Regions from separate parts of the Fontibacillus forbon genome, predicted to be linked through region 1. Evidence: riboswitches for the same ligand, from Rfam matches in the RefSeq annotation. Region 1 holds a riboswitch; the other holds the start of a gene.
The links. A riboswitch is a leader RNA that binds a small molecule or an ion and turns the genes downstream of it on or off. The one in region 1 is predicted to bind cyclic di-GMP.
Positions count from the first base shown of each region.

Region 2: linked by a shared signal. The riboswitch ahead of ACLB09_RS23875 (methyl-accepting chemotaxis protein) and the one ahead of ACLB09_RS08385 (MucBP domain-containing protein) in region 1 are both predicted to bind cyclic di-GMP.

Region 1 covers NZ_JBKGFV010000002.1:368,710-373,139, forward strand. Annotated here, with positions in the region: gene ACLB09_RS08385 (MucBP domain-containing protein) at 1-2,338, opposite strand, end outside; cyclic di-GMP riboswitch class I at 2,490-2,580, opposite strand; gene ACLB09_RS08390 (LuxR C-terminal-related transcriptional regulator) at 2,906-4,430, opposite strand, start outside.
Region 2 covers NZ_JBKGFV010000008.1:33,793-38,222, reverse strand. Annotated here, with positions in the region: gene spoIIE (stage II sporulation protein E) at 1-1,014, shown strand, start outside; cyclic di-GMP riboswitch class I at 1,171-1,258, shown strand; gene ACLB09_RS23875 (methyl-accepting chemotaxis protein) at 1,427-3,187, shown strand; gene ACLB09_RS23870 (non-ribosomal peptide synthetase family protein) at 3,214-4,430, shown strand, end outside.

The DNA.
Region 1 (4,430 bases):
TCAGGTACTTCACCGTTACGTTTTGTTCGCTGGCGGTGTAGTAGAAGATGTACTCGTTGTTGCCCTCGGCTTTAATCGTATAGTTGTCAGTGGCTTTCTCTGGGGTGTAGCCCGGAGCATTCGCCGCTGTCAGTTCGATCGTTTCGCCGGTCAGGCCTTTCACTGTCGTGCTCGGAGCAACTTCATCCGTTGTACCTTTCTTCAGGTACTTCACCGTTACGTTTTGCTCGTTGGCGGTATAGTAGAAGATGTACTCGTTGTTGCCCTCGGCTTTAATCGTATAGTTGTCAGTGGCTTTCTCTGGGGTGTAGCCCGGAGCGTTCGCCGCTGTCAGTTCGATCGTTTCGCCAGTCAGACCTTTCACTGTCGTACTTGGAGCAACTTCATCCGTTGTACCTTTCTTCAGGTACTTCACCGTTACGTTTTGTTCGCTGGCGGTGTAGTAGAAGATGTACTCGTTGTTGCCCTCGGCTTTAATCGTATAGTTGTCAGTGGCTTTTTCTGGGGTGTAGCCCGGAGCATTCGCCGCTGTCAGTTCGATTGTTTCGCCAGTCAGGCCTTTCACTGTCGTGCTCGGAGCAACTTCATCCGTTGTACCTTTCTTCAGGTACTTCACCGTTACGTTTTGCTCGTTGGCGGTGTAGTAGAACGTATGGACCTGATTTGGTTCAGATGTAAACGTATAGACAACTTTTTCGGGTGCTACTACAGTATAGCCGTCTATCTTTTCAGCATTCAGCTCTACTTTCGAACCAGGCAGCCCTTTTTTCTCTGTCTGATTCAAAAGTGGTTTACCGGATTTATCAAGATATTTAACGGTTACTGTTTGTTCAACTGCTTTCGCATATCCAAACCATATAGTCGGATTGGGATTCGAAACAGTTAATATAACACTTCTTGGACTCTCACCTACTTTAAGCTGGTTCCCTAAAACTTCTTTTGCAGGAACCAAGTACGGACCGTAGCCTAAAGGCAGAGAATCTTTACCATTTTGATCTTTGTACTTCTCGCTATAAAGTTGTTGTGCTAACTCAGGACTGCTTACCTCAACACCGTTAGCGTTTACCGGCTTGCCTTGAGCATTAACTTGATAGCCCTTTATGAGGATGGAACCATTACCGATCTTATCCTTAGGAATAGGGAACTCCTTTGTAATAGGATTATTTTTAATATCCGTGTAATCTAAGGTAGTTTTCCCGTTCATCGGATACTCGACATTTGAAACCGGGTTTTTGGATTGATCTAGTTTTACTTTATAAGTAAGTGTTGCGGTATTGCCTTCGACGATATTACCTGCATCCCAGGAAATCGTTTCAGCTTGCTCATTCCAGGTATAAGTTCCTTGTGAAACTGAAATGCTCCCTGGAACCAGATCGAACATGGATCCCATCGGATCAGTTACAACAGCTGATTTCGCCGCATAAGCAATTTCACCGACCATGGCATTAAAAATTTGATTCAGATCTTCAGTTTTAGCGGAGTAATAACCTTCACTTTGGATATTTTTTAGGATTTTTTCCTCATTCCCATTTTGGGGAACCTCTAGTCCGACAGAGAAGATCTTATATCCAGTATCCTTAGCGATCTTTGCTTGAGAGATAGTAGCGATACTATGGTCATAAACTTTATACTTATAGTAACCACTAAAAATCCCAGTTCTAATCCACTTAAAACTGTAATTAATTGTGTAGTCGGATCCATTGCCGACCCGGCCACCAAATTCTGTGATAGCAAATTGGTGTGAGTTATCTGGCCAGTTGTAATCTATAGCATCCACTGCTTCATAGCTATAGGTTGGCTCACCGTCACTTAACAAAACAATATACTTGTTTTCAGCCGAGCTTTCCCCTAGAAGTTCTTGGGCGGCTCTCAAACCAGCTTGAATATTAGTACCTTGATTAGAAGCTGAAATCCCGTTAATAGCGGTTATCAAGCTGCTTTTGCTAGTGAAGCTCTTAAACCCATCCGAGACATCTTTATCAGCGCCTTTGTCAAAGGTAACTAGTGCGATCCGAGGATTAGTTCCCTCAAGAAGGAGATGATTCACAAAGGACTTTGCAGCATCCTTCGCTTTAGTCATCCGGGTCCCATCCATACTTCCGGAACGGTCAATAACTAGCACCACATCCGTTGTGGACTTACGGTTCTTACCGTCGACCGTAAGGTTGATCTCCCATTCCCCGAAATTCCCTGTCGGTTTGGCCTTCTTATCCAGGTTGGTAGCTCCAGGATTAGGCCAGGAGATATTCCCCGCACCAGCTCCATAAACAGGCAGTGCCCCAACTAAAAGTGAAAACAAACATAACCACGATACTACAATCTTTAACCCGCGTTTCATAGGTTCCTCCTCATTTTTTCATGGAATTCCTCCCTTTCAAGCACTAGTATTCTACCCTCCTCACTGTGGGGCATCTATATCTCACGGAACAAAATCCGCTGAGAACACAGGAAAATAAAAAACCGGCTACATAGACAATGTAATTACATTGTTATGCAGCCGGACGGTCATTAATCCCAAAAGAATTATTAGACTCCAAGGCTTTGCGACCTAATCTTTCGATTAGTGTGCCGAATATTCTATTAATAGTCATAAAGTCCCGGTTCTAGCAAATTCAAATTATGTAGATTAAATAATCCTATGATATTTTCAATATATTTCAAAAAAAAATGCTTGTCAACTTATTACAGTGATAAAAATGTCACAGACAAAACCCGACTAATTATCGACACGTTTCGCATCGATAGTTCAAAATGACCTTCTTATTTCACGATGACAAACCTTATAATTAACGTTCTATCAGTTTGATATTTGTATTATATTGGAATCAACCTAATTTTGCCTACTATCTAAAGTTAGTATTCACATAATTTCCAAATAAGGAAGTCAAGACCTTTCGGGATTAACCTACTCATTTTGTCCATTCTCCAACTCCTGGGTCTTTATTAAAGCTTGTACCCTGGATCCTACACCTAGTTTGCTATATATCCGATTTAAATACACTTTGATAGTTCCCAGCGTAAGCCCTAGCTCGTCCGCGATCCCTTGGTTTGTTGCTCCCCGGTGAAGCAAAGCAATAACCTGCTGTTCTTTTGGCGTAAGTCCGAACCGGGCAGCAAGGTCGCTTGACTCCATACTCGTTTTTGGTGCCAAAGCGGCTTTTTCCAGTAAACCCGAAGCATAGACCGTCCAAGATTCCTCACCGGTTCCGGCAAGGTTGCCGGCCGAATCCAGACCATATTTGATCAGTTTAATCAACCATTCGCCCTCATCCAAAAAAGTACGGCAATACCGGAACGGTTCTCCCATCCTTAAGGCTTGCTGGAGCAACACGGCTGCGCTCATCGGCCCGCTGCGTCCTAACTCCGCCTTGGCTTGCAACACAATGGAAGAGATGGCCAAATTCACGATTCCCGCCTCTTCCGCCTGGACCCGCAACGCTGTCAACAGGACCAAAGCTTGTTCATACGATTTCCGAGCAATTAAGAGCCGTGCCAGTGTCAATATTTCCAAAGAGTGATCCAGGGTAACGCGCTGATTCATCGAGATTTTCAATTCCTGCAAAATAGCTTCGGCCTCGTCAAAATTTCCTTCTTCCAAATCGAGGTAAGCCAAAAATACGCGCAGCGGTCTAAGCCATGATGCCTGGCTATTCTCCGCTTCCAGGATGGATTGAATCGTTTCCTGCACGATGGCCCGCGCGGCAAGCGGTTGATCTTCGCTTAATTTTAGCTTGGCTAGAGTAAGCCTGTAAGGAATTAACAGACCCGGTACTTCTCGATAACGGTTCCCGGCGATTACGCGATTCAGCCAATGCGCGCAAGCCTCTAGCTCCCCCCATTCGTAAAAGCCCTCCGCCAGTGACTGAACTACGTATTGGCAAATCAGAGAATCTCCCCAGCCATGCTGCTCCAGGATCGATACGATTTTCATGCCGATTGCCTTCGTCGTATCTGTGATGACGCCCTTTAACCCGAACGAAGTATTCCGCACAAACGGTTCTCTGAGATTATAATTGAAGTTGAAAAATACGGGATCCTCCGGAAGCCGGTCTTGAATACTATCCGCGAAGGCGAACCAATCCTCAAACTGTCCGGATGAGAAAGCCAGATTGGCTTTTACGAAAAATAAACCGCTCACCGATTCCAGCTTGGTTTCATCATCAGACAAACGATGAAGTCTTGATTCGCATTGATCTAATATAGTACCCGCATTAATAAAATCACCCGTTGCGGAGTGAACAAAAGCCTGCAAAAGCAGCAATCGGAACGGCAATTCGAAGTAACCCGGAAATTGTTTAAACCAGCTCAATAGGGTACCGAAATCTCCCTGGCTTATCACATCCCCCACATGGCGATTCAGGAAGTCGGAAGCCAATTCATAATCCTCGCCCAGTAGGGCATAGTCGATCGCTTCTTCCATCCAGCCTTCT
Region 2 (4,430 bases), on a different contig from region 1:
CTGGCGAAAGAGATTCAACGCGAAGGACAAGCCATGTATAAGCAGGAAGAACAGATTCGTGAGGCTTTGGAAAAAATGGGGCTGTCCATTCATAGCATCGATATCGTCAATCTGGATCATGGTAACGTGGAGATCGAAGTCGTTCATGCCTATACCCGCGGTTTCGATGAGTGTCGAAAAATTATCGCTCCGCTGTTGTCCGACATCCTTGGCGAACATATCGCGGTGATCAGCGATTCGTTGCCGGCGGGACGCGACGGTCTGGCCACAGTGACCTTTGGGTCGGCTAAAACTTATGTGATTATGACTGGAGTAGCAGGAACGGCCAAGGGAGGGGACCTCCTGTCGGGAGACAGCTTCAGCGCCATGGAACTGGGAAACGGAACGTATGCGGTGGCCATTAGCGATGGCATGGGCAACGGGGAGCGTGCCCGATTGGAGAGCAGCACCGCGCTGAATATTTTGGAACAGCTGCTGCAATCGGGCATGGACGAGACGCTGGCGATCAAGTCGGTGAACTCGATTTTGATGCTGCGTTCGCCGGATGAGATCTACGCAACCGTAGATATGGCGCTGATTGACGAATACTCGGCCCGGACCACGTTTTTGAAAATCGGCTCCTCTCCCAGCTTTATCAAACGGGGCCAGGAAGTCATTCAGGTGTCGGCCAGCAATTTGCCGATCGGGATCATTCAGGATATCGAAATCGACTTGGTCACGGTGCAATTATACCCGGGCGATACGCTAATCATGATGACGGACGGCATTTATGATGCACCCGGATATGCAGTAAACAAGGAGCTGTGGATCAAACGGCTAATTCAGGAGATTGATTCGGAGGATCCTCAGGAAATTGCCGACTGTTTGCTTGAGTCGGTCATTCGGTATCAGAAAAATGTGATCCAGGACGATATGACGGTCGCCGTCGCAAAAGTAGATCATTTCCTGCCGCAGTGGTCGACGCTGCATATCCCGGGGATTACTCCTCTGGAACGACCTCGGACGGTCAGCTAGGAATTGGGCGTTGCCAAATTATAAAAATCAGGACGTTAGTCATAATTTGGACAAAATATTGGTTGTTTTTACATGGGAATGTTTTGAAGTTTGTAGTAAAATATACCCTGTCATTCTTGAAATACACCAAATATGGCACTATTTCTCAAATTTTAAATATAATTTTGGCAAAACTGCCGAAAGGCAGTGACGCAAAGCTATAGGGACTAATTCCTATTACGGGAAATGTCAGCCAGTTGCCTAAAAAAACGGTAACCTATAGTATCTCTACTTTACTTTAGGTTATCTTTTTTTTGCCCAAAAATCGGGCAAATCTTAATTTTTACGGAAAGGGGTAGAGCATCAGAACTTGTTGACTATACCAAACATACATCCTATTCATATTAACAGACGGAAAGAGGAGACTTAGGAAATGAAGTTGGCACAAAGATTAGGCGGATTCCGCCGCTGGAGTATTGTAACGAAGAATATGATTTTGACCAGTGCCTCCATCCTGATGACCGGCGTGATTCTGATCGCGTCCAGCTATTACATACAGGGCGGGGTTTTGACCAATCAATTGGAATCGGATTCCCAGAAAGTAATGGAAGCCTGGAGCACCAAGGTTACGCCAGCTGAAGCCGCCGAGGCGATGAAGAGTACGGACCGCAATTCCCCGGTTCAGCAAAAACTGACGAAAGTGTTCGACGATTTATCCGCAACGCACCCTGATGTGGCGCAAGGCTATATTTTCGGTTCGAAAGTTACGGATAATAGCACGCAGATGATTGCATTCCCGACGGCAGTTTTGGATATGTTCGATGGGGAAGGCCTCCATTTGGGAGATATGCTCGGACAACCTACCTTCCATGTAAAGGGTGTCCAGGAAATGTTGAAAACAAAACAGATCACCTTTACTAAGCCTTACAAGGATGACTATGGTACCTGGCTGACTGTGCTTTATCCGTTTCAGAATGCAAACGGGGAAGTATTTGCCTATATGGGGATGGACTTTGACGCCAGCGTTATCTTGAGCGGGCAACAGGATCTGTTAAAATATACTTCTTTAGCTTTGGTTATCATTTTACTGGTAATTCTTACATTCCAATATATTACGCTGAGACGGACCTTCGCTCCCGTCAAAGATCTGATGAACGCGCTGGAGAAGCTTAGCCAGGGTGATTTTAGCATGCAGTTAAAAACGAACCAGAGCGAACTGGGCAAGGTCAACGAGAAATTTAATTCCACGGTGACGAATATTAAGGAACTGGTTACTACCATCAAGAACGTATCGTCCCAATCGGCCGAGCAGGCGCGCGTCCTGTTCACGGCTTCGGAGGAAAATCATCAGACCACTGCGAACATTACCAATCATATTGGAGAGATCTCGGATAAAGTGTCCCAGCAGAGCAAGTCGATTGCGGAGAGCGTAACGTCCCTGGAGGAGATCAATTCCGGGGTATCGACGATTGCCGGAAGTACCTCGTCGCTATCGGAAGCCTCCCTGCAAATGAAGGAGCAGTCCGAACTGGGCGGAAATAACATCGGCAAAGTGATGAAACAGATGGATTCGATCCAACAGTCGGTACAGAATTCCGTGTCTTCGATTGAGCAATTGCAGAAACGCTCCGGCGAAATCGAGGAGATCGTTCAAGTCATTACGCAGATCTCTGCGCAAACGCATCTGCTGTCCCTGAACGCAAGCATTGAAGCGGCCAGAGCCGGCGAAGAAGGTCGGGGATTTGCGGTTGTGGCCAACCAGGTGAAAAAACTCGCTGAAGAGTCCGGCAAATCGGCGGAGAAAATCGCAGATCTCGTTCATTACATTCAAAAGGAAACATTGACTGCCGTGAATGCCATTACCGATGGACAAAGAAATGTCGAGGCAGGCATCGATATCGTGAAAGAAACGGGAGAACTGTTCTATAACATCTTGGATGCCACCGAGGAGATCACGAGCCAGATTCAAGAAGTTTCCGCGTCGACCGAAGAAATGGCCGCAGAAACGGAACAGATCACAACTACTATCAGACAGATTGCCGTTTTGGCGGAGAGAAACGCCGACATCTCGGAGTCTATCAAGTCCAGCGCACTGGAGCAGCGTTCGTCAGCAGGGAAAATCGTGAATTCGGCGGAGAGCCTGAACCAAATCTCCGGAAAGCTGGAGCATGTGGTTGAAGGTTTGAAATTATAGAGAGAGAAGCAGGGAGTTGAGTTTTAATGGGTACCTTACTAATGGATCGTATTATCAGGGATTTTTGGGTGAATGAATTGCAGCCGCCCTTGTCCGGCCTTGATATTTATACAGACTTTCCAAGGCTGGGTTCCGAGCGGGATATGGGGTATACGGCCTACAGGTTGGATGTCTACCAGAAATCTATCTCTAAAATATCCAAAGAATTTGATTTGAATAGCTGGATGATGGCTTGCTACTTCGCCTTTTTATATCGGATGAGCGGAGAACAGGACCAAATTATCGGCGTAAAAGATCACGAAGGATTGTTACTTCCGTTACGGATGCGCTGTGAAGCGGAGATTTCGTTCCTGGATCTGTACCGGGCGGTGACGGAAAAATCGAACGCCTTGGATTTTGCCGCTCTGCCGCTGACCGAAATTGAACGTTTGGTCGGCCAATCGCCTCTGGTACACACCATTTTTGGGGAGGATTCGGCCTACAAGTCAAGCTGCTTGAATTGGCAAGTGATCGTAAAAGACGGCGAAGTTCTTGTATTTATTCAATATGACAAAAACTTGTTTAAAGAGAGTACTATCCGTAAGTTTGCATCCCATTTTGAATGCATCGTTAAGTCGGTTATGACCGATGGTAATATGTCTATCGGCAGCATTCCCATTCTTACGGAAGATGATGAAGAAGCCTATAGACTGCTCAATGATACGGTCCGGGATTGGCCTGACCTGCCGGAGAGCATTCCGCAAATGTTGCAACGGACCGTGGAGCGTTTCGGAGATCGGGTTGCCCTGTCTTCCGCAGAGCGAAAGCTGACTTATGCGGAGCTGAACGCTTTGTCGGACCAGGTTGCCCAGGGGCTGCTGGAACGCGGACTTCATAAGGGCGATTTCGTATCTATCTTTATGGAACGCAGTTTGGATGCCGTCATAGGGATGCTCGGAGTAGTCAAAGCCGGCGGCGCTTATGTACCGCTTGACCCGGAGCATCCGGAGGACAGGAATGGTTATATCATCGCGGATACCCGTTCCCGGATCGTGATCACGAAGGAATCGTATACTTCGAAGCTTTCCGACCTGTTGTCAGCCGGTTCGGAGAACGTGTCCATCTTCTGTCTGGATACTCAGCTTAACGGAATTTCCGCTGATCCAATCGGCATTGTCGCCGCTTCCGGGGATATAGCTTATGTCATTTATACGTCCGGGACTACCGGAAGACCGAAAGGGGTATTAATTCCTCATGCCGGGGT